Regions from separate parts of the Metasolibacillus sp. FSL H7-0170 genome, predicted to be linked through region 1. Evidence: riboswitches for the same ligand, from Rfam matches in the RefSeq annotation. Region 1 holds a riboswitch; each other region holds the start of a gene.
The links. A riboswitch is a leader RNA that binds a small molecule or an ion and turns the genes downstream of it on or off. The one in region 1 is predicted to bind thiamine pyrophosphate.

Region 1 (5,931 bases):
CAGACTCATTGTACTCCCTCATTTCGTTTCCAGCGCGTAAACCATTTCTCAAGTGCTAAAAATAGTCCGAAAAATGCCAAGCTCAGAATAATTGTTATAACGATTGCAACGAAAACACGTGGCGTTCTGTAGGAGGAGGCAGATAACGTCATAAATACACCAATTCCTTTTTGTGCACCTAGCCATTCTGCTACAACGGCTGTCATCACACTATACGTTGCAGCAATTTTTATTCCTGAGAAGATGCTTGGGATTGCATCAGGTAATTGCAACCTTAAAAAAATTTGCTTTTTCGTCGCTCCCATCATTTGCATATAATGCATCAAATCACGCTCAGTTTGTCTAAATCCATCAAGCGTTGCAATGGCAATCGGGAAAAAGGCTGTCGTTGCGATAATTAAATATTTCGGGAAATCTCCTAGACCAAACCAAATCATTAAAAGTGGCGCTAGCACAATTGTTGGGATATTTTGGGAAATAACGAGAAACGGCATAACGATTTCCCGTGCAGTCGGCAAAATATGTAACATTGTTGCGACACTAATACCTAACACAATGGCTGACGAAAAACCGATGAATACAAGCTTTATCGTCGCCAGCATATGCGGGAAAATGGCGGGGAAAACAATGAACATTTCCTTTGCGATAACGGAAGGTGCAGGTAGTACCCATACTTCAATCTGCAACAGCTTCACTGCTATTTCCCAAAGAGTAATTGCGATTAGAAGAGCTAGCACCGGCTTCCACATATTTTCTATTCTCATAGCTGTTTCCTCACTTCATTGCATTCGCGATAAATTCATTTGTAAATGCTTGTTGAATATCTACTTCACCGATAATCTGATGCTTTACCATAAATTCCGCAAAATTTTCCCATCGACTTGCCTCTTGAACACCCCAAGCCTCTGCACCTTCTTTATAGTGAGGAGATAGCCACTCCTGACTGCGTCTCACAAGCTCTGGCTGAAGGTCGGGCTCTGCAGCAATTAAAATATCCGCCGATTTCTGCGGGTTATCAATTGCAAACTCATAGCCTTTATATACAGCATTAATGAAGGCTTGCACTGTATCAGGATTATCTTCAATCATTTTATCGTTCGTAATAATAAGAGGTGAGTAAGTATCTAACTCTGGCGCAAAATCAGTCGTTTTAATAAAATGCATATCCGCATCACGAATCTCACCTTCAATACCTGTCCATGCATAAAAAATACTGACAAAATCGATGTCTCGCTCTAGCGCTACAAAATAATCTGTATTGCCGACTTGTACCGTCTCAATTTTCGAAGCATCTCCACCTTCTTTATTCATAACAGCCTGTAAAGAAGCTTTTTCTAATTCCGAGCCATATGCACCGTATATATGCCCTTCAAAGTCTTTTGGCGTTTTAATTCCCTTTGCCTTTGGCGTATAATAGCCTCCAGTGTTTTTCTGAATAATGGCAGCGATTGAAACAATAGGAAGACCTTCTGAACGCGCTTGCGTTACTTGATTTTGAAAGCTAATTCCGAATTGCCCCTTGCCAGACCCTACAATTTGCTCCGCACGTACCTCGCCTGGCAGCATAATTTCAACGTCTAAGCCTACTTCTTCAAAAAATCCTTTTTCCTTTGCTACATAAATTCCTGTATGATTTGTATTTGGCGTCCAATCTAAGAACAGTTGGACCTTTTCATTCCCTTCCTTTGTTTGACAGCCCATTAAAAGGAAGACTAGTGATAATAATGCTAAATATTTCAAGACTATTCGCATGGCAATATATCCTCCACCTATGACTTCACTTTCTCATCACGCTGTGATAACCATTTTTCAAATGTATAGGACATCTCCCAAAATGCTAGTTCATATTCCTTTGCGATAATAAATTGTTCCTTCACCTTCTCTTTTTCTTTTTCGTTCATATCCTCGACAAGTGAGTTTAATAAATCAATTTGAGCCTGTGTTGCCTCTTGGAACCAATCGCTCGCATATGTCGCAAGCCAATTGCGATAAATTTCAGTTTCTGGATTTGCGTGCTCATAAGCCTTGCCAATATCAGCATATAGCCAATAGCATGGCAACATAGCTGAAATAATATAGGCTAAATTTCCATACATTGTTGAGCGATATAAATGTGATGTATAGCCGTAAGCGGTTGGTGCTGGCTTGAAGCTTTCCATATCTTCCTCAGTAATATTTAATATTTTTGCATGTGCTTCATGCACCCCTAATTCAGCTTGTGCGGTATTGCGCGCTTTTTCTGCCAGAAAAGCGGTAATCGCGAAATCCTCTGCTTGTGCCGCTGCCAGCGCATGAATTTTTGCATAATGGTTCAAATAATAGATATCTTGCAAAATATAATTTTTGAAAATTTCAAGAGGTAAATCCCCCTTCACAATGCCTTGTACAAATGGGTGATTTAAGCTTTTCTCCCAGCTCTCCTTTGTTGCTAAACGTAATTCATCAGTAAATTTCATAAAAAAAACCTCCTAATTTGTTCTTTTTCTAAAAGGAACACTAGTAGGAGGGTTTCGTTTTTGAATGAAGTAAGCAAATATATGCCAAAATACATCGTTATTAAACGAATTCATTTCCCATCTACTTCCCTCCGCTCGTACTAACGAGATCAGGTTCTAAGAGTAAGTCTCAGCCATTATTTGGCACCCCTAGTAGAAAAAGAATCATATTTTAATTTCAAATCCATCATAACGCATTAAAATTAAATGTCAAATATTCTTTAAAATAATCAATCTATTTAATTGAGAATAGTTATCACTTATTGTATAGTAGATAGTGACATACAAATAAGTGAGGAGAAGATATAATGCAAATTTACTGGACGAAAATAAATAAGATTATTGAAGAAACGCCTGAGGTTAAAACATACATGCTGGACCTTCCAGAGGGCTTTACATGGGAAGAAGGCTCGCACACCCATTTCGCACTAAAGGGATTTAATGCTGGAGAAAAGCCAAACCGCGCGCTCATCCGCCATATGTCAATCTCCACTTTACCGCACGAAAATTCAATCGGTATTACAACACGCATTAAAGAACAATGCTCTGAATTCAAATCGATTTTAAAAAATATTGAAATTGGCACTGAAGTAGCAATCTTTAAAACACATTCGAATGTACCGCTAAAAAGAGACAATAAAAATATTTATCTGCTATCATCTGGTGTCGGCTTAGCTACTTTTAGACCACTTGTACTTGATTATTTAGAGCGTGCAGACAATGTGAATCAAATTCATTCACTAAATATCGATTCCACAAAGGATTTCTTATTCCCAAATATTTTTGAATCTGCACCTGCCAAGAAATTCATCGCACAGTTCGTCGATAATCGCAAAGACTATTATGAAGAAGTGAAAAATCTAGCCGCAGACAAAGAAGGATTATTCTACGTTGTTGGCAGCGATGAATTCCTTGCACAAAACATTGAAATACTACGTGAACAAGGCATCCAGCCTGAACAAATTATGCTCGACAAGCATACACAACAACGTGCTGAGTTTTTATCATTGGATTTATCAGTTTAATATATCTTAGTGAGGAAGCGTCCAAAAAGTGTACTAAAGCACTACATTTTGGACGCTTCATTTGTGGAGTTGACCGAAAATCCATTTTTTGTCACCGTATTGAAATCAATGTTTTCATCGCTTCCCTTTTACTGAAGGAGTACACTGCTAAAGTCAATGTTCATCCCATTTTTAAAAGAGGCGTTTTCTGTTTATATGTATCAACATCTTATGAAATATCATCGCTAACTGTCCAAAATGCCGGCTATGCACGGCTTTAGGACAGCCCCTATTTAACAAAGTAAATAAGTGGAGAAATAATATTCATGCATTAGATTGATTTTAGCGAGTGGCGAGACGACACGCTGATAAAGGGAGACCTAGTCTAGTACCGCCGCAACATATGTGCGAGCGACTGAGTGGGCAATATCATGTTGGTCTAAACCTCAGTAGTTGTCACTACCGTTGGCAATTCCTATCGTTTAAAAAATCATCTAGTTCTAGATGGCAAGTGATTTTATACATCATTAAGTGAGCGTTTTTGTACATAGTTTAATGGAAATTTGTATATCTTCAACGGCAAAGCGGATAAATATAAATGTTTTATTAATCTTGACAAATATTAAAGTCAACTTTATAATAAAGTAAACTTTATAATATAAGGAGTTATTAATATGAAAAAAAATAAAGATGAATTATTTGAACTCGTTACTGAAATAAATGACATGCATTATACGATGAATAAAATCATCATAAAAGAATATCAATCTTTACTAGATGATAATCTTTCTAGGAATCAAACAATTTTAATGGATATTGTTAAAGATTACGGAAAAATTTCTATTGGAGAAATTGCTCGACTAATGAAAATAACATCAAGCGCTGTTGGACAGATTGTTAATAAACTTGAAGATGGAAATTATTTAGTGAGGACTATTAATTCACAAAATAGACGTGAAATACTTGTGCAACTGGCAGATAAGGGAACTCGATATTTTGAAAAAGAAGAAAAAATAAATCGTCAAATTATTAATCGTATTTACACACAAATGGAATTGAGTGAAATGGAAGAACTCAAAAGGATTATCACAAAGCTAAGTAACATTGTAGAAAAGACATATACAAAACAAGATGGGGAGGAAAACAATCATGACTAACACAAAGGCTAACTTAGAAAGTTTATTCAATGAAATTAAGGAAAGGGAATTGTTAAATGGTACAGTCCTTGTTGCTAAAAAAGGCGAGATTTTATACGAAGGAGCTTTTGGTAATGCTGACTTGTCAACAAAACGTCCATTAACATCACAATCTTTATTCAACCTTGCATCTGTCTCAAAGCCAATTACAGCAACTGCAATTTTACTACTCGTTCAGGAAGGCAAACTAAATCTTGAGGACTTCGTGCAGAAATGGATACCTAATCTACCTTATGAAGGCATTACGATTAGACATCTACTTAACCATACGAGCGGACTCCCCGATTATTTAGATTTGTTTGAGAAATACTGGGATAAAACGAAAATCGCAGACAATGACGACTTACTTAGATATTTAGTCAAGTACAAACCCCACCGTCTATTTGCACCAAATGAGCGTGTTGAATATAGTAACACGGGCTATATTTTACTCGCGCTCATTGTTGAGCGTGTAACCAACATGGGTTTCCCCTACTTTTTACAAGAAAATATTTTTAAGCCACTTCAAATGACTCGCACTCAAGCTATTGGTGTTAGAAAAGAAAAGATTGAAATTGAAGATTATGCATACGGTTATGTCTATGATGTATATGCAGGCGAGTACGTTTTGGCTGATGATTTCGAAGAGTCTAAAATGGTTATTTATTTAGATGGAATACTTGGTGATGGTGGTATTCAATCAACTGTCAAGGATTTATATCTTTATGAACGTGCTCTAAACACCGGAAATTTAATCAATGACGAATTACTAAAAGAAGCTTATACACCAGCGGTGACAAAAACCCAAACACCACTTAGCTATGGTTTTGGTTGGATCTTAGAGGATATCAAGAAAAAAGGACGAATCATTTGGCATAGTGGCGGCTGGCCAGGATATGTTACACATCTTAGACGCTTCATCGATCATGATATTGTTGTTATTGTACTAAGAAATAAAGAACAAGATTTCGATTTTGACCAACATGTCTTATACGCAATCGAGCAAGTAGCTTTTGATGAGCCTTATGAACTTGCTAAGGAAAAACCTCTATTAAAGCGTGCCAGAGTCATTCCAGTAAATGTTTTAAAACGCCTTGTCGGTGATTATGCACTAACGGAACACCCGGATTTAATCATTCATGTTTCATTAGAAAACAACAGACTATTTATCGAAATGCCCGGTACAATGAAACTTGAATTATACGCTAAAGCAGAGAAAGAATTCTTCTTGAGAGGATTATCAATAGAGGTTAGTTT
Region 2 (5,931 bases), 1.7 Mb from region 1:
TGCTACGCTATCACCCAATAAGAATTGACTAAACAAAAGCCCAGTAATGGCACTTAATAAAATACCGTTGCGATAATGTCCTGTGCATATAAATAAATTGCTATATTGCGTAGTACCCATAATTGGAAGTCCGTCTATTGTTTGTGGCCGCACACCACACCAAGTTTCGACAATCTCAGCCTTCGTTAGTGATGGCATCATATGAATAGCTCGGGATAATAAAGAATAAATGCCACCGACAGTTACTGCATCATCTTCTAGCAGAGGATAGCTCGTAGCACCAATCAATAAACGATTATTGTGCTTTGGTACGATATAACAGCCATCTGTTGAAAAAATGGTTGCCTTCGGTAGCTGTGCCGCTTTTACCATTAAGCATTCCCCTTTTACTGGGTGCACCGGGCAAGTAATATGAAGTTTGGCTGCAAGCTTCGCTGTCCAGGCACCCGCAGTCAAAACAGCTTGCTGAACAGCGTAGTGCTTAGAGGCTGTCTGGATATGTGTAACTTGTTGTTGCTCTTTCTCTATCGCAATAACTTCCTCTTCAATTATATTTGCGCCAAGCTTCTGTACAGCGAGTGCTAAAGCCTTTGTTAAATTTCTTGCATTTACTTGATGGTCCTCGTATATATGGAAGCCCTCTGTAATAGAATGACCCAATAAAGGTTCGCATTGCTGTAACTCTGTTTGATTTAGCCATTGTACAGAGGTAGGGTGGTCCCGATATAAAAATTGATACTGCTGCTGCAAATTTACTCTAACTTCCTCAGCAGCTGCAATTTTAATTAGCCCGGAAGGTAATAAACCAACTTCTTGCCCAGTTAAATGTAATAGCTCCTCGGCGAGTGATTTGTGTAGCTCTCGACTTTCCAGCGCTAAATGATAAAGGGGCGAAGGGGTGTGAAATTCATTTTGACCACCAAGCATACCCCCAGCAGCGAGTGATGCTGTCGTTGTTTTTTCTGTATGGAAAATCGTCACAGGCTGTTGCTGTTTTAATAATTGATAGGCGATAGATAATCCAATAACCCCACCACCGATAATCGTAAAGCCTTGACACTTCATAAATTGCTCCCCTTAGTTAAAAAACATTGATATTGCGGCATAGCCCTGTGCGCCGACCTGCATCACTTGTTGTGCATTGCTGCTTGTTATACCACCGAGTGCAAGCACGGGTATTTTGACAGTACGGCATGTTTCAGCAAGTGCCTGAAGCCCTAGCGCTGGTACACTTGGTTTACAGGTTGTTGGAAAGACAGGAGAAAAGTATAAATAATGCATACCTCTTTCAGCACTTTGTAACGCTTCAGCCTTTGTATGCGTAGATTGCCCACATATAAAAGGATGCTGTGTCACATTTACAGCCTGATTTGCTGCAAAATGACAGCCAAGTAAGTCGTATTTGTAAGCGAGCTCCACATATGTATGAATGATTAATTGCTTTGCACTTATACCAGCCTGTAAAAGTGCGGCAATTGCGTTATCGATTTCAGTAAGTGAGAGCTGCTTTTCGCGAATAATAATGGCATCAACACGAGTAGCGACATCCTTTATTTGGTCAATTGTTTGTGGTGTAAAGCCTTGACCACTCGTAATAGCATGAATCATTTTAGTTTCCTCCAATAAAAAAACGTTACTTCTCCCATAGGAAAAGTAACGCTTACTTAAAAAATCGTAACAAATAATAGGCGACCACTTTCCTACGCTAGTATCAACTAGATCAGGTTCCAGGAATCCCAAAGTTTACTTTGATCTCAGCCGTTCACAACGGCACCTCCAGTGGATGGCTATGCAATTAGTTAACAATATAGCATATGTTTTCTAGAATGTCACGATGGAATTATCAGTTAATTCATTACTATTGAAATGTGTGATTCTTGATAGCCCGTGCTTATACGAGGAAATGATTGAAAAGGGAATAAAATTAGCTCAAAAATATGATGCAGAATATAAATATATTGAATGCTACCTTGATGATTTTGAGGAAATCAATCATCGTTTAAAAAGCAGAGAAAAGATGCTCAGTCAAATTAGTGAAATTCGTTCGAAGGAAGGCTTTTATGCTACGCTTAACAGTGCAAAAAAGCCAATCGATTTCAAATGTTTAGTAGTTGATACAAGTCAGCCGATAGAAAGATATATAGAAAATGTCATTCGTTATATTAAATTTCGTATGCCAAGGGGAATTAAATGGAATTAAAGTAATTTATCCCTAAGACGCTTACGGTTAAGTGGGAGCTCCACTGCGCATAAAAGCCCAATTGGTTCAACTAACAATCAGTGAGGATGAGGAAAACCCCCGCTGATTAAATTTTCTCTTTATACGATAATCATGGTTGTGAGATTATAAATGTGGATGAAAAATTACATAAAAAGCTATTAGATTTTTTCAAAGAATGGAGGCATCAATCAAAACCATGATGAAGGCGAAAAGGCGAGGAATAATACGAAAACTGAAGCTTTTAATTATTGGGCTACTAGTTGCTGCGCTGTTCTCAGGCATTATCTTTCCATATTCAATTTTTAGTGTATATCCGACTGTCGCAGTAGAGACTAATGAAATGCGTCAGCAGAAATATAAGGAGGATTTAGCGGTTTTGCAATCGCTATATGAGGAAAAAGCGCTGCAACCAGATTATGTTGTGTCTTATTCGATTTCCTTATTGGCATTGTATGAGATGAGCTGGCTGACAGATTTCAATAGACCTATGAAACGTGCGCAGTGGGGACAAATTTTAACAAATGTTCAATCTGCCAAAAATGCTCTTATTCATTTAGGTTTTCAAGAGTCGATGCTTTCAACTGAGGCGAAAATGTATTTAGAACAAATGGTCGATTTATTAATGCACATGGAGGAAACAGTAGCTTATCATATAAATAAGCAGGGTACTTATTCGCGCAAACGTATAAATATTGCGATTAGCAATTTACAAAATGATATCGCCTTTTCATTAGGGCTCTATACTCGTTTTTGGCAAGAATATTATAATGATAAATAGGACTAAGTGATTGGGTGAGGAGCAACTATTTTACTAATTTTAATGTTTATTTTACAATGATAGTAGATTTACATAGGAATGGGGAGCAGCTATGGTAAAAGAAAAATTATTTTCTCGTGAAATAAAATTTTGGAAAAGTTTAATATTTAAAATGATTTTAGCTGTAGGGCTAAGTTTATTTATTAGCTCACATATTTCACAATTTATTAGTTTACAAGTTAGTAAAGTAATTGAATTAGATGGTATTGCGGGCGTTGTAATTAATACATTCATTTCATTATTTATCGGAACAGTAATTATTGCGCTATGTACACGCTATATTATTTTAAAGCGAATGAATCGAGTACTAAAGGCAATGGCACAGGCAGCTGATGGTGATTTAACAGTACGTATTGACGATAAATACAAAGATGAAATAGGGCAATTGTCAACAGAGTTTAATCATATGCTAGAGCAAATCGGAACAGTGATTGAAAAAGCAAATAAAGCCTCGACAGATGTAACAGCTTATACTCGAGAGTTTGCGGCGATTACAGAGCAAAGTAGCACATCTGTCGAAACGATTTCTAACTCTATTCAAAGTATGGTCGTTGGCGCAGCGGGGCAGTTAGAGCAGATGCAAAAATTATCAGAATCATCGGATTTAATTAGCAAAGAAATGGGTCAGGTATCCTCTGTCGTCCAAGATGTAGCAGATGTAGCGGCTGAAACGAACCAAAAAGCAGATTTAGGAATAGAGCTAATTGAGCAAACCATTGAAAAGATGAATACAATTAAGAAGTCTGTGAATGAATCGACAGAAGTTGTCAATGCATTAGGCGAGAAATCGAAGGAAATTAGTTCGATTTTAGCGTTAATCACAAGCATTACAGATCAAACTAACTTATTAGCTTTAAATGCTTCAATTGAGGCAGCACGTGCTGGAGATGCCGGAAAAGGGTTTGCAGTTGTCGCAGATGAAGTAAGAAAATTAGCAGAGGAATCGGGTAGAGCAGCTGATGATATTCGTACATTAGTTGATGATATTTTAAGCCAAACATCCAGCGCAGTAACAGCAATTAATAGTGGTACAAAGTATGTGGAAGAAGGGCGAGCATCGGTTGAACAAACTGGGGAAGCCTTTAAAAATATCGTAGAATATGTAGCTAATATTAGTACACGTACAAATGATGTAACAGACATTGTGCGTACAGTAAATAATAAAACAAATGAAACGAGCCATGTAGCGAACGATATTGCGGAAATTGCAAATGGTATTACGCTAAGCTTACATAATATTATGCGTTCTGCTGAACAACAAACAGCAGCTAATGAGGAAATTGCAAGCTCTGCAAATGTATTGGAAACGATGGCGAATGACTTACAGTCGGAGATTAGTCAGTTTAAGGTGCAATCGTAATAAAGGATGGCGTCTGAAAAGCTATTTTGAAACGGTCTCTTTGCAACGAGTCAATGTTTTATGTGTCGAAAGTGAAGCAGCAGGTACAAAAATGTTTAGCAAATATTTAGTATAAAAGCTTAGGCTGTCCGAAAAGGAATACTTTTCGGACAGCCTTTTTGGTAATTTAGTAAAAGCTTACTCCACCTATAGACGATGGATAATCAATGGAATTATTATGCATAAAAAATTTTCCGTTTATTATTTTAAAATATTTTATTGAATAGAGAGGGTAATGATTTTTATTTTCTGCATAAGAGAAAGAAGTTGTGTATTAAGTGATATTGTAGAGAATTTTTGATTGTTTATCAGAGTGGGGAATTTAAGTTCTTTATTTTTCTAATAAAAAAATTATATTTATAAAAATAAAAATTGAATAAAAATTTAGAATATTCATTGAAATATTCTATTAACAATGGTAGCATTTAGTTTGAATTCCTTAAAAATAATAGGGAAGTAAAAATGGAGGTATACTAATGGGAAAATTGAAAGGATTACTATTTTTGGTATTAATGCTACTTTCCATAATTCTTGTTGCTTGTAATAGTGACGATGTGGAAAATAGCGAAGTTAATACAGATGCAAATACTTCGGGTGAGCAAACAGAAGCGGTTACTGGTGGCGACCTAGTATTGGCGACACTATCAGATGCGGCAAATCTTGACCCACATTTATCAACAGACGTGCCATCTGCCTCCGTGTTGTCCAATATTACAGAAGGACTTGTAAAGAAAAATCAAAACGATGAAATTGTAGGGAGTCTAGCGGAAAGCTGGGAAGCAATTGATGATGTAACTTGGGAGTTTAAGCTTGTAGAAGGTGTTAAATTCCATGATGGGGAAGATTTTAATGCGGAAGTTGTAAAGAAAAACTTTGAACGTTTATTAGATCCAGAGATTGCAGCACCACGTGCGTTTTTATTTGAATCTATTAAAGAAGTTGAAGTTGTTGATGAATATGTAGTGCGCATTCATACGCATTATCCATTCGCTCCACTTATTAACCACTTGAATCATCCAGTAGGTGTAATGATTTCACCGGCACAAATTGACGCAGATTATGAGTCGATGGCTGCTGGTAATAGCCCGGGGCAATTAGTAAATATGGAAGGGCCAGTTGGTACAGGCTTTATGAAGTTTGATTACTGGACAGCAGGGGCGGAAATCAAGCTTGTTAATAACACAGAATATTGGGGGCAAAAGGCATTTGTCGATTCTGTAACAATTAAAGTTATTCCAGAAAGTGCGACACGTGTTGCGGAGCTAGAAACAGGAAATGCGCATATTATCGAACCAATTCAACCGAATGAAGTGGCACTTGTTGAATCTTCTCCGAACAGTGTAGATGTTGCACCAGGTTCGTCTTTGTCATATGTTGGATTCAATGTAGAAAAAGAGCCGTTTAATGATGTTCGAGTACGTCAAGCAATTTCGATGTTAGTTGATCAACAAATGATTATTGATGGTATTTATGATGGCTTTGGGGAGGCAGCAA
Region 3 (5,931 bases), 480 kb from region 1:
TTAGATTGACGCCCGTTCCAACAACCGAAATAGGCAATGCCTCCTCTAGCTGCTTTAATCCATATTCCTCTGCTAGCTCTCGTGCTAAGCGCTTTTCCTCTTTCGTGAATGGCTTTGCAGTATATGGTAAATCCTCCTCATTCGCTAAAATAATTGGCCCGTCGATAGCTACCTTTTTTAGCACGCTTACTTGTAATTGTACAATGCCGGCAACATCTGTCGTATGTCCCGCCATTTCACCATCGCCCTGCATTGCATGCATATCACCGATATAAACACCGCCACCCTCCACTTTTACAGGGCAAATAATAGTAGCTCCTTGACGTACGCGGCTAATGTCCATATGGCCATCGGTTTTATGTGAGACTAATTCCTCCTCAGTTAAAATAAACTCATGTGGTGCACCGATTAATGCCGCACCAAAATCACCCGCATTATGTGAATCAGGTAGCGCTTTTGAAGGCACTGTGCCTAACTGCCCTAAAAATGGGCGCATTCTTGCTAACACGCCAACTAAATCAGAAGGCGCTAAACTTACGACAGGATTTTGCTTCGAGTTTTCAGGTATTCGCATATAATGATTAGCATCTAACGCAATTTTTCGCGCACCGTCCTTGCCCACTGTCACACCTAATTGTTCATTATGGTGAAAAGCCATCGTATAGCCATTTGTGATAGCAAATGGCGCAGTTGCTGTATCACAAATTGCACAGCGAATTGCCTGTGGTCCGATTCCTTGAACCTTCGTTTGTGGATGTAGCTTGCCGCAGCCAGGGCATTTTACTTTCACAAATGGGTCACCTATGAAACGGTCTGGCAGTGCTTCATCCGTACCAGATGCAGTCGCAATGGACGTTACTTGAATTGATTTAATTTTAATAACAAGTGCATCTCCAACTTCAGCACCCTCTATGTATACCGGTTTTGTTACTTCATGCCCGCCTCGTATTTCAGGTGTTAGCATTGGTCCCCAGCAGCCAGGTGCTGTGTTGGCAATAATTGTCCCGCCATTTCGGAGCGGACCAAGCATCGGCTTATTTGGATCTAATACACCATTCGTAAACTCATTGACAAAAAGCGTTTCTACTGCTTTAATCGTTTCGTTATTCTCATGTTCGATTGGTTGTTCATTCGTCATTAAAGCCACCATCCTTTTATACTTTATATTACTAGTTTAACTAGTGATATATTGGAGTACAAGCATTTACGTGAATTTAGAAACTTTTGTGTGTTAAGCGACTTTTTATATGTCTATATTGACAAGTTGCAGCAAAAGATAACAAGCTAGTTGAACGGTGCATTAATATTATATTCTCAATACTAATCTAGAGATTATTTTATATTAATAATCCTTATCACAATGAGCTGTTTATTTTGTTTTAAAGGAAAGTAACTGTAAGCGGCCACTTGACAAACAATTATGTCTATGATTAGCTAGATACAATCAAATATTCAAATTACTAGGGGAGCATAATTTTGCTGAGAGAGACAAGTCTTGACCCTTTGAACCTGATCTAGGTCGTACTAGCGTAGGGAAGTAATGGTGAAATATGTGCATATATTTTGTTATATACATTAACCCATTCCTTATACTACAGGAATGGGTTTTTTGTGCCTAGTATACACATGTACTCTCAGGTGCAAATTCCGAGTTTCCATGACAAAAATAAGGGTTATCTAAAAAGAAAGGGGCTGAATCTAGAGAGTTCTGAAGACAAGACACAGATTTGAGGAACACAAATCTCACAGAAGGCTAGGTATGATTAGGTGAGCTTGCCAAACAAAACAAAGCTCTTTCTGTTTAATTGAACCACCGTATACAAATTCATACGTAAGTTTGAGAGGTAAGGAGTTCATCGCTCCCCCTACTCAATTATATTTTAGTAATGACAAAGGAGAGTAAATTCAATGACATTTTCTGATCGTTTATTTAAAAAAGTGCAGCCTGTATGGAATAGTTATTTAGAACATCCTTTTGTAAAGGGGATTGGGGAAGGGACTCTTGATAAGGAAAAATTCATACATTATATGAAGCAGGACTATGTGTATTTAATAGAGTACTCTAGAGTTTTCGCAATTGGGAGTGCCAAAGCCAATGATTTAAAAACAATGACTATTTTTGCAAATTTATTGCATGGAACAATGAATTTTGAAATGGATTTACACCGTGAGTATGCAGCGAAATTTGGGATTTCCAACGAAGAATTAGAAAATACAGAGCCATCTGCTACAATGACAGCGTATACAAGCTATATGCTTAGCCAAGCACAGTTAGGCGGAGTAGAGAATACGATTGCAGCAGTATTAGCATGTGCATGGAGTTACAATTGGATTGGTAAAAAATTAGCTGAATGGCCAAATTCTTTAGAGCATGAACTCTATGGAAACTGGGTTAAAATGTATTCTTCTGACGGGTTTACTAAAATTGCTGAAGATTGCATCGATTTAATCAATGAGATTGCACAAGGAAAGCCAGAAGATGAACTGAATAAACTAGAAGAAATATTTGTGAAAACAAGTTACTTTGAATATATGTTCTGGGATATGGCTGAAAACATTTCAATGTGGCCAGTAAAAGAATTAGCAAAAATTTAATATTGATTTGGTGTAAATAATAATCGAATGGACAGGAAAAGAATAATTAAATAGAATCTGACCACTAGAGAGGGTGTATTACTACTTACAAACTAGTACATCCTAGTAGAAAGAAGCGGTTCATGAAAATAAATTGATAGATTTCAGACCACTTCTTTTCGCAAGTGGTTTCTCTATTACAAAAAAGGCGGGAATGTTGTGACAAATAATATCGAGAGATTGATGCTTCAAGTAGAAAATCGCAAACAAGAATTGATTGATTTGGTTACTACACTTATAAAGTTTGAAACACCCGCACCACCTGCAAGAAATACAAAAAATATTCAACAATTTATCGCAAATTATTTAAAAAATCTTAATTTTGAAATTGATATATGGGATGTGTATCCAGATGACCCCAATGTCGTTGGGGTGAAAAAAGGAACGGAACCTGAATTATATAGCAGTTTAATTATTAATGGGCATGTTGATGTAGCTGAAATACGAGATGACGAACAATGGTTAACGAATCCTTTTGATCCAATAGTAACTGAAGAGGCTATTATAGGTAGGGGCGTAGCTGATATGAAAGGAGGAATTGCAGGGGCCCTATTTGCATTAAAACTTTTACATGAGGCAAAATTTGAGGTGAAGGGCGATCTCATTTTCCAATCTGTCATCGGAGAAGAAGTCGGAGAGGCTGGTACACTTCAATGTTGTGAGCGAGGATATAAAGCCGACTTTGCGCTTGTTGTTGATACGAGTGATTTACATATACAAGGTCAAGGCGGGGTAATCACGGGTTGGATTACGATAAAAAGTGCTAAAACATTTCATGATGCTATGAGACGAAATATGATTCACGCAGGTGGCGGACTATTGCAAGCAAGTGCCATTGAAAAAATGATGAAAATAATAGAAGGATTGCAAGATTTAGAGCGCCATTGGGCGGTTACTAAGCAATATGAAGGATTTCCACCTGGTACAAATACAATCAACCCTGCTGTTATTGAAGGTGGAAGACAGCCCGCTTTTATAGCTGACGAATGTAAACTATGGATTACTGTTCACTACTACCCTAATGAAACTTATGAAGAGGTATCTAGAGAGATTGAGGAACATATACTTTCTGTTGCAAAGTCGGATCCATGGCTAAGGCACTATCCGCCGACATTCGTGTGGGGAGGAAGTTCGATGATTGAAGACAAAGGCGAAATTTTCCCTTCACTAGAAGTTGATCCGAATCATCCAGCTGTTCAATTATTGTCCTCCTCTCACCAAATGAACCATGGAAAAGAAGCTACGATTGATGTATCTCCTTCCGTTACTGATGGTGGATGGTTTGGCGACGCAGGTATCCCAGCTGCCATTTATGGACCAGGCGATTTTCAAAATGCTCATGCAGTAAATGAATCTTGCTCCATCGATCAACTTATTGCTTTTACGAAAACGATGATTCATTTTGTTTACGAATGGACAAACACCAAGAAAAAGTGACAGAAATGGAGGTTTATCTTGGTATCAACATAAGTTAAAGGGGAACGCGGAAATCAATTGAACAAGAAGGATGAAAGACTTTATGAGTATGGATAAAAAGCATGATTATGTACTGCAGTTTAAAGATGTATCATTTTATTATGATCAGCCACACTATATTTTAAATAAGTTAAATTTTCAAGTAAATAAAGGTGAGTTTGTCAGTATTGTTGGGGCAAGTGGAACAGGTAAATCAACTATATTTAGACTACTTGTGGGACTGGAACAACCAACAGAAGGCTCTATTTTTCTAAATGGTTATGAAGAAACGAATCGTCTAGGTAAAGTAGGCTATATGCCACAAAAAGATTTACTTATTCCTTGGCGAAAGATAGCGGAAAATGTTGCTTTACCACTCGAAGGAAAAAATAAGAAATACGATAAACAATTAGTTTTAAATAGATTAAAAGATTTCGGATTAGAGCATGTTTACAATAAATATCCCCATGAACTATCAGGAGGGATGAGACAGCGTGCGTCATTTTTACGTGCTATATTAACTGGTTCAGATTTACTTCTATTGGATGAACCCTTCTCAGCCCTTGATGCGATGACAAAGCTGTATATGCAGGAGTGGCTGTTAGAACAATGGAATCAAACTAAATCATCGATTGTTTTTATTACGCATGATATTTCAGAGGCATTATTTTTATCGGACAAGGTTTTTGTCATTAGTGAAACACCAATTCATACGATTGAAGAAATCAATGTTCCATTAAAAAGACCGAGAAGCAGACAACAATTAGATGAGCCTTCATTGATTAATTTGAAAAATGAACTAATCGATTATTTTAAAATGAAGGTGACCTAATGAAAAGATATATGTATTCTGCCATATTACTTTCCACAACACTTGTAGTTTGGGAGGTCGTTGCAAGACTTGTTCATGTTTCATTTATTCTCCCATCACCCTCCCAGGTTATTATCAAATTGTGGGAGTTGAAAGACGTATTATTGCAATCCCATCTTCCAGCTACATTTGCAGTTATTAGCATAGGCCTGTCTATCTCTCTTGTGTTGGGGGTTGCAATAGCTATAGCCATGCATTATTCAAAGGTTTTAGAGCAATCTCTCTATCCTTTACTGATTACTTCTCAAACGATTCCAATTATCGCGTTAGCACCTATTTTTGTTCTATGGTTTGGTTATACAATTTGGAGCAAGGTTGTTGTGACGATTTTGATAACCTTCTTTCCGATTACGATAGGCATGTTTGATGGTTTACGTTCTACAGAGAAGGACTTAAAAGAATTGCTTCAAACATTTGGGTTAACAAAAAGTCAAATTTTTTTTAAGTTAGAAGTCCCCTCTGCCTTACCATCGTTTTTTTCAGGATTAAAAGTTGCGGTACCGATGAGTGTTATTGGAGCAGCAATTGGTGAGTGGTTAGGAGCACAATCAGGATTAGGGTATTTTAGTAGAAGAATGATGACTCAATTTGATGGAGCAGGTGTTTTTGCACCAATTGTTATTTTATCGTTCATCGGTATTGCATTATTTATTGTTGTTTTAATTATAGAAAAATCTTTTTTGAAATGGAGAAAAAATTAATGATGAAAAAACGGTTAAGTATCGTTATAAGTATGATGCTTGTATTTATCCTCGCAGCTTGTCAGAGTGAAGGTAGCAATGAGAAAGAGCAAAATAAAAATCATAAAATTACAATGATGTTAGACTGGTATCCAAATGCGGTACATAGTTATTTATACGTTGCAAAAGAAAAAGGATATTTTGAAGAAGAAGGGTTAGATGTCGAATTTCAATTTCCGGCAAACCCAACAGACCCACTATCTCTTGCAGCAGCTGGTAAAGTAACGATGG
Region 4 (5,931 bases), 950 kb from region 1:
CGTACGTCCTGGTAAAGAGCTATAACGAATACCCATATCTGAAATTTTAGCAAAGGCAGGCTGCAGAGCTGTTAATAACTCAGAGCGCAGTTGGCTGTCAATTGTTTCGCGACGAAACTCTGTTTGCACATTACCAGAAACATTCGTATAGAACAAAATAGGGTCTACAATTTTGAACGAATATTCACCATTACAGCGAATTGAAATATCGATATCTAGCCCGATATTTGTGTCAATAACACGAAACGGAACGGGGGTCGGAGTTCCATATTTATTGCCTGTAATTTCTTTTGTATTGAAAAAATAAACGCGTTGGTCCTTTGGAGCCTGACCACCAAATGCTACACGTTTTCCAAATGATTTAAAAGATTCAATAATGCTCTCTTTTAAATCGCCGTAAAAGATGCTCGGCTCTGTTGATGTATCGTAAACAAATTCGCCAGCTTCAGCACAAAATTCTACGATTTGTCCTTGGTCGACAATAATCATTGCCTGTCCTTCGTTAATCGCAATTATAGAGCCGTTGCTAATAATATTATCGCTGCCTTTAAAGTTAAAGCCGCGTTTGCCTCGTTTATTTATGCCTTTTGTAATAAGGACATCTGCTGGGATAGACTCGCAGTAAAAGTATTCTCTCCATTGGTCTGCTAAAACTCCCTGTGCTGCACCAATACCTGCTTTTAATAAGCCCATAAAAAAACCCCTCTCTTTTCGTTGTATATGAATAGTATACTTTCTTTTCCGCTAAAAAGATTCATTTTTTGAGAACTTCTTTTCGCAAAATACTCCACGTAAATGAAAAAATTTATTGTTGAGAGGAAAATATCACTTTGCTTTAGTAGATAATCAAAGGTTGTAGCCGTATTCAAGCTTTATATCTCTTTGTGCGGTAAATTTGCTTATAATTATTTATAGTAAAATTATATTAATATAAAATATTGCTTTCTTACTCTATTGTAATGAAGGGGTTTTTGAAAAAAATAACTAGAAAAATATTATTTTTTAGCTAATAATATAAAGGGAGAGATAATGACAAAGGGGACGGGAAAATGATTATTTTAAATGGTAGTGACCTAACGATTGAACAAATGAAAGCGATTTTATATAAAGGGGAAAAAATCGCCATCGATGAAGCAGCAAAACAGCGCGTATTAAAAAGCCGTGAGCATGTGGAGCGCATCGTTGCCGACGATAAAACAGTGTATGGTATTAACACAGGCTTCGGCAAGTTTAGTGACGTGAAAATTGCCGAAGCTGAGGTCGGCGCATTACAAATTAATTTAATTCGTTCACATGCTTGTGGCTTTGGCGAACTATTTCCTGAAACGGTGACACGAGCGATGACAGTGTTACGCTTAAATGCTCTATTAAAAGGATTTTCAGGCATTCGCTATGAAGTATTGGAACGTTTGGCGATGATGGTCAATGAACAAATTCATCCAGCCATTCCACAGCAAGGCTCACTTGGGGCATCAGGCGATTTAGCTCCATTATCTCATTTAGTCTTAACGTTAATTGGAGAAGGCGAAGTTTTGCGAGATGGTACAGTGCTTGCAGCGAGTGAAGTTTGGAATAAATACGATGTAGAGCCAATCGTCTTGCAAGCAAAGGAAGGTCTTGCACTTATTAATGGAACACAAGCAATGACAGCACAGGGTGTTGTAAACTATATTGAAGCTGAAAAGTTAGCCTACGCGAGCGAGTGGATTAGCGGCTTAACATTGGAGAGTTTACGAGGTATTAAAGATGCTTTCCATCCTACTGTTCATGAGGTGCGCGGCTTTAAAGAACAAAGCGCTGTAGCAGCTCGTATGCGCGATTGGTTTGAAGGCAGCGAGCTCATGACAACGCAAGGTGAATTGCGTGTACAAGACCCTTATTCTTTACGCTGCATTCCACAAATTCATGGGGCAAGCTGGCAAGTTTTAAACTACGTAAAGGAAAAGCTAGAAATTGAAATGAATGCGGCGACAGATAATCCATTAATTTTTGATGAAGAGGACTGCGTTATTTCAGGAGGGAATTTCCACGGTCAGCCAATTGCTTTTGCGATGGATTTCTTAAAAATTGGTGTTGCTGAATTAGCGAATGTTTCTGAGCGTCGTATCGAGCGTCTTGTCAATCCAGCTCTAAGCGAAGGGTTACCAGCATTTTTAAGTGCACACCAAGGCTTGCAATCGGGAGCGATGATTTTACAATATGCAGCAGCAAGCCTCGTATCAGAAAATAAAACACTTGCACATCCAGCATCTGTTGATTCTATTCCATCTTCTGCAAATCAAGAGGACCATGTTAGCATGGGGACAACAGGCGCGCGCCATGCCTATAATATAATTGCGAATACACGACGTGTTTTAGCTATTGAAGCATTTTGTGCTGCGACAGCTGTTGAATATCGAGATGTGAAGAAAATGGCTCCAAAGTTATATGAAAAATGGCAAGAAATCCGTGAAATTGCGGCAGGTATTACAGAGGACCGTGTATTCAATAAAGATGTAGAGAAAATTGCACAATATTTAATGCCTTAATTTTTGGGGCAAATGCTTTCTGTACCGATAGTTAAGCGACAGATACAGAGGTCACCTACCTTTAAAGATGGGGAGGTGAATGTAAGCATTTGACCGATTTCAGCGGGTAGCTAAACACTCGTTAATAAAGAGAAGTTTTTAAGCAAGCTTAAGAAAATCTAGATTATAGTTAGCTGAAGCGTTATTGATTATTAACGAAGCTGTTTACCGAAAATCCTTTGGATAAGTAGGTAAGCAGCTTTTTTCGATTTCTCTTAGAAAAAGCATTGACAATTGTTTGTGATAATCATTTTTTAACAACCTATTTAACCTTTGTATTGCCGAGCGCTAATCGTAGCATACTGCTTGGTCTATTTATTGCGACAGCAGACTTAGGTATTACTTTAGGAGGGGGAGTGATGGGATCAGTCGCAGATTTACTACCTTATTCACAAATGTATTTAGTTTGTGCTGCACTAGGTGTAGGCATGACTCTTTTCGCCTATGTAAGACGCTAGAAGCAGGCGCAAAATGACTTTTTCGCTAGCGTCATGTTATGCTAAGGGGGAATGGAGGAATACATATGGAAAAACCACATTTACTTATTGTTGATGGCATGGCACTACTATTTCGTTCATTTTTCGCCTCCGCTGCGATGAAACAATATATTCGTTTAGAGGATGGCACGCCAACAAATGGAGTACAAGGCTTTGCCCGTCATGTTTTAACAGCTCAAAACTTGATGAAGCCGACACATTTAGCTGTTTGTTGGGATATGGGCATGCATACATTCCGCAATGATTTATTCGAGGGATATAAAGCAAACCGCCCTGCACCACCAGAAGAAATGCTGCCACAGTTTGATATGGTGAAGGATGTATCAGAAATGATGGGCTGGAAAAACTTCGGCATTAGCGGCTTGGAGGCAGACGATTTAATCGGCTCCATGATTGAGAAATGGAAAGACGATGCGGAGATTACTGTCATTAGCGGTGACCGCGACTTATTACAATTATTAAATGATAAGACAACAATCGCTTTTACTAAAAAGGGTTATACAGAATATGATACGTACACAGAGCAGCGCTTTCGCGAAGAATATGGCATCGCCCCAAAGCAATTTGCTGAGGTGAAGGCGTTTATGGGGGATGCGAGCGATGGCTATCCGGGTGTCAAAGGAATTGGTCCTAAAACAGCACTGCAACTCATTCAAACCTATCATTCAATTGAGGGAGTGCTAGCAGCACTTGACCAACTAAAGCCTGCGCAGCGTACTAAAATCCATGAAAGTATGGACATGCTAAAGCTCTCGCATCAGCTCGCGACAATTAATTGCGATGCAGCCATTGAAGCGGAGCTGAATGACTTAGTAGTTCCTGCGTTTAATGAGGCGGTTGCATCACAGCTGGATAATAAAGGCTTGCGCTTAATTATCCGCCACGCACGTTCGCTTGGTCTATAAAGACATTGACGAATAACAAAATTACCGTAATAATAGAAGAAAATTGCTTGCACCACTAGGGGAGCCTTTTGAAAGGCTGAGATGTATATGTACTATGCAGACCCTTTGAACCTGATCTAGCTCACACTAGCGTAGGGAAGTGGCGACATTGATTGAATTTGCTCACTCTATGCCGCTCCCTTTCTACAATGGGTGCGGCATTTTTAAATTTATTTTTAGGAGGAAAATTTGCTTGGAAAGAAATGTGCAAATAATTTGCGCAAATCCGCTGATAAGTAATGCTCAAAAATAACAATTAAAAGAGGTGTTGTTTATGTCAGTTCGTAAATTAACTGTTATGGCGCTGTTTGTGGCCATTGCAGTGGCAGGTTCAATGTTTGTAGCGATTCCTACAGGTATTGCGCGTGCATATCCTATTCAACATGCTGTCAATGTTGTGAGTGCTATATTGTTAGGACCTGTGCCAGCTGTAGTAATTGCTTTCGTTACAGCATTAGTTCGTATTTTTACGGGAACAGGCTCGTTACTTGCGATTCCGGGTAGTGTCATCGGGGCTTTTTTAGCGGCTATAGCTTATAAATATAGCCATAAAGTATGGCTGGCGGGTATTGGTGAAGTGATTGGTACAGGTGTGATTGCATCATTAGTAGCTGTCCCATATGCAAAAATATTAATGGGTACATCTGTTACGGCACTTGCTTTTATGCCAGCCTTCTTCGTGTCAAGTGCAATTGGTGCGGTGCTAGGGGTTATTATTGCAGTAAGTTTGCGCAACACTGTATTTGCAAAGCGTTTTGAAACGATATAGAAAATAAGGTTACTCGTCGCAAAAAATTACATGGCATAGCTTCTGTATCATAAAGTGAAACTTCAATCAGTGGGGATGTTTCTCATCCCAGCTGATTGTTAGTTGAACCACTCGGGCATTTACGGGCAGTTGATCTCCCACTTATCCTTAGCATATTTTCACATAAGTTTTGAAGTGGGCGTCTTACTGCCCGTTAATGCGGGATAAAGTGAACCTTCAATCCGTGGATGCTTTTCTCCACGGATTGTTAGTTGAACCACTCGGGCATTTACGGGCAGTTAATCTCCCACTTATCCTTAGCATATTTTCACATAAGTTTTGAAGTGGGCGTCTTACTGCCCGTTAATGCGGGATAAAGTGAACCTTCAATCCGTGGATGCTTTTCTCCACGGATTGTTAGTTGAACCACTCGGGCATTTACGGGCAGTTAATCTCCCACTTATCCTTAGCATATTTTCACATAAGTTTTGAAGTGGGCGTCTTACTGCCCGTTAATGCGGGATAAAGTGAACCTTCAATCCGTGGATGCTTTTCTCCACGGATTGTTAGTTGAACCACTCGGGCATTTACGGGCAGTTAATCTCCCACTTATCCTTAGCATATTTTCACATAAGTTTTAAAGTGGGCGTCTTACTGCCCGTTAATGCGGGATAAAGTGAACCTTCAATCCGTGGATGCTTTTCTCCACGGATTGTTAGTTGAACCACTCGGGCATTTACGGGCAGTTAATCTCCCACTTATCCTTAGCATATTTTCACATAAGTTTTAAAGTGGGCGTCTTACTGCCCGTTAATGCGGGATAAACGGAGCAGCAGGTTCTAGCGCTATATGGAAAGGCAGTTGCTTTTTCATATAGCCCTTATGTATTTTTCTGCTCTATTTTTACAAAGCTTAACACATGCTTATTGTCCTCATAGCAAAATGAACGTATTTGGCTGTTTCGGCCTCGTCCACCGTTATCATGGATGATTAAATATAATTCCCCGTCTTTTCTTTCATAGCCAATGAGTGGAACCCAATGATATTTGAATAGAGGCTTCTTTTTTGACCGCCACTGTAGGTTAAAATATTGGTCGAATTTCAATGCCACAGGATTTCCTTGTTCAAGCTGTGCCAATGCTTCTGCAAGCGAGCAACCTTGAATAGTAAAATTA

Region 2: linked by a shared signal. The riboswitch ahead of MHH70_RS04560 (thiamine phosphate synthase) and the one ahead of tenA (thiaminase II) in region 1 are both predicted to bind thiamine pyrophosphate.
Region 3: linked by a shared signal. The riboswitch ahead of tenA (thiaminase II) and the one ahead of tenA (thiaminase II) in region 1 are both predicted to bind thiamine pyrophosphate.
Region 4: linked by a shared signal. The riboswitch ahead of thiW (energy coupling factor transporter S component ThiW) and the one ahead of tenA (thiaminase II) in region 1 are both predicted to bind thiamine pyrophosphate.

What each region holds. Positions count from the first base shown of each region.
Region 1 covers NZ_CP151964.1:2,681,303-2,687,233, reverse strand. Annotated here, with positions in the region: gene MHH70_RS12685 (ABC transporter ATP-binding protein) at 1-9, opposite strand, end outside; gene MHH70_RS12680 (ABC transporter permease) at 6-764, opposite strand; gene MHH70_RS12675 (ABC transporter substrate-binding protein) at 775-1,752, opposite strand; gene tenA (thiaminase II) at 1,770-2,456, opposite strand; TPP riboswitch at 2,566-2,657, opposite strand; gene MHH70_RS12665 (dihydropteridine reductase) at 2,804-3,520, shown strand; gene MHH70_RS12660 (MarR family transcriptional regulator) at 4,174-4,656, shown strand; gene MHH70_RS12655 (serine hydrolase domain-containing protein) at 4,649-5,931, shown strand, end outside.
Region 2 covers NZ_CP151964.1:950,809-956,739, reverse strand. Annotated here, with positions in the region: gene thiO (glycine oxidase ThiO) at 1-1,065, opposite strand, end outside; gene MHH70_RS04560 (thiamine phosphate synthase) at 1,078-1,608, opposite strand; TPP riboswitch at 1,681-1,788, opposite strand; gene MHH70_RS04555 (hypothetical protein) at 1,835-2,200, shown strand; gene MHH70_RS04550 (hypothetical protein) at 2,418-2,999, shown strand; gene MHH70_RS04545 (methyl-accepting chemotaxis protein) at 3,091-4,398, shown strand; gene MHH70_RS04540 (glutathione ABC transporter substrate-binding protein) at 4,914-5,931, shown strand, end outside.
Region 3 covers NZ_CP151964.1:2,205,230-2,211,160, forward strand. Annotated here, with positions in the region: gene MHH70_RS10170 (acetamidase/formamidase family protein) at 1-1,138, opposite strand, end outside; TPP riboswitch at 1,453-1,553, shown strand; gene tenA (thiaminase II) at 1,909-2,595, shown strand; gene MHH70_RS10180 (acetylornithine deacetylase) at 2,794-4,071, shown strand; gene MHH70_RS10185 (ABC transporter ATP-binding protein) at 4,160-4,921, shown strand; gene MHH70_RS10190 (ABC transporter permease) at 4,921-5,661, shown strand; gene MHH70_RS10195 (ABC transporter substrate-binding protein) at 5,664-5,931, shown strand, end outside.
Region 4 covers NZ_CP151964.1:3,628,351-3,634,281, forward strand. Annotated here, with positions in the region: gene MHH70_RS16930 (SPFH domain-containing protein) at 1-693, opposite strand, end outside; gene hutH (histidine ammonia-lyase) at 1,050-2,528, shown strand; partial or broken gene MHH70_RS16940 (MFS transporter) at 2,822-3,025, shown strand; gene MHH70_RS16945 (5'-3' exonuclease) at 3,091-3,969, shown strand; TPP riboswitch at 4,017-4,124, shown strand; gene thiW (energy coupling factor transporter S component ThiW) at 4,283-4,777, shown strand; gene MHH70_RS16955 (C39 family peptidase) at 5,637-5,931, opposite strand, start outside.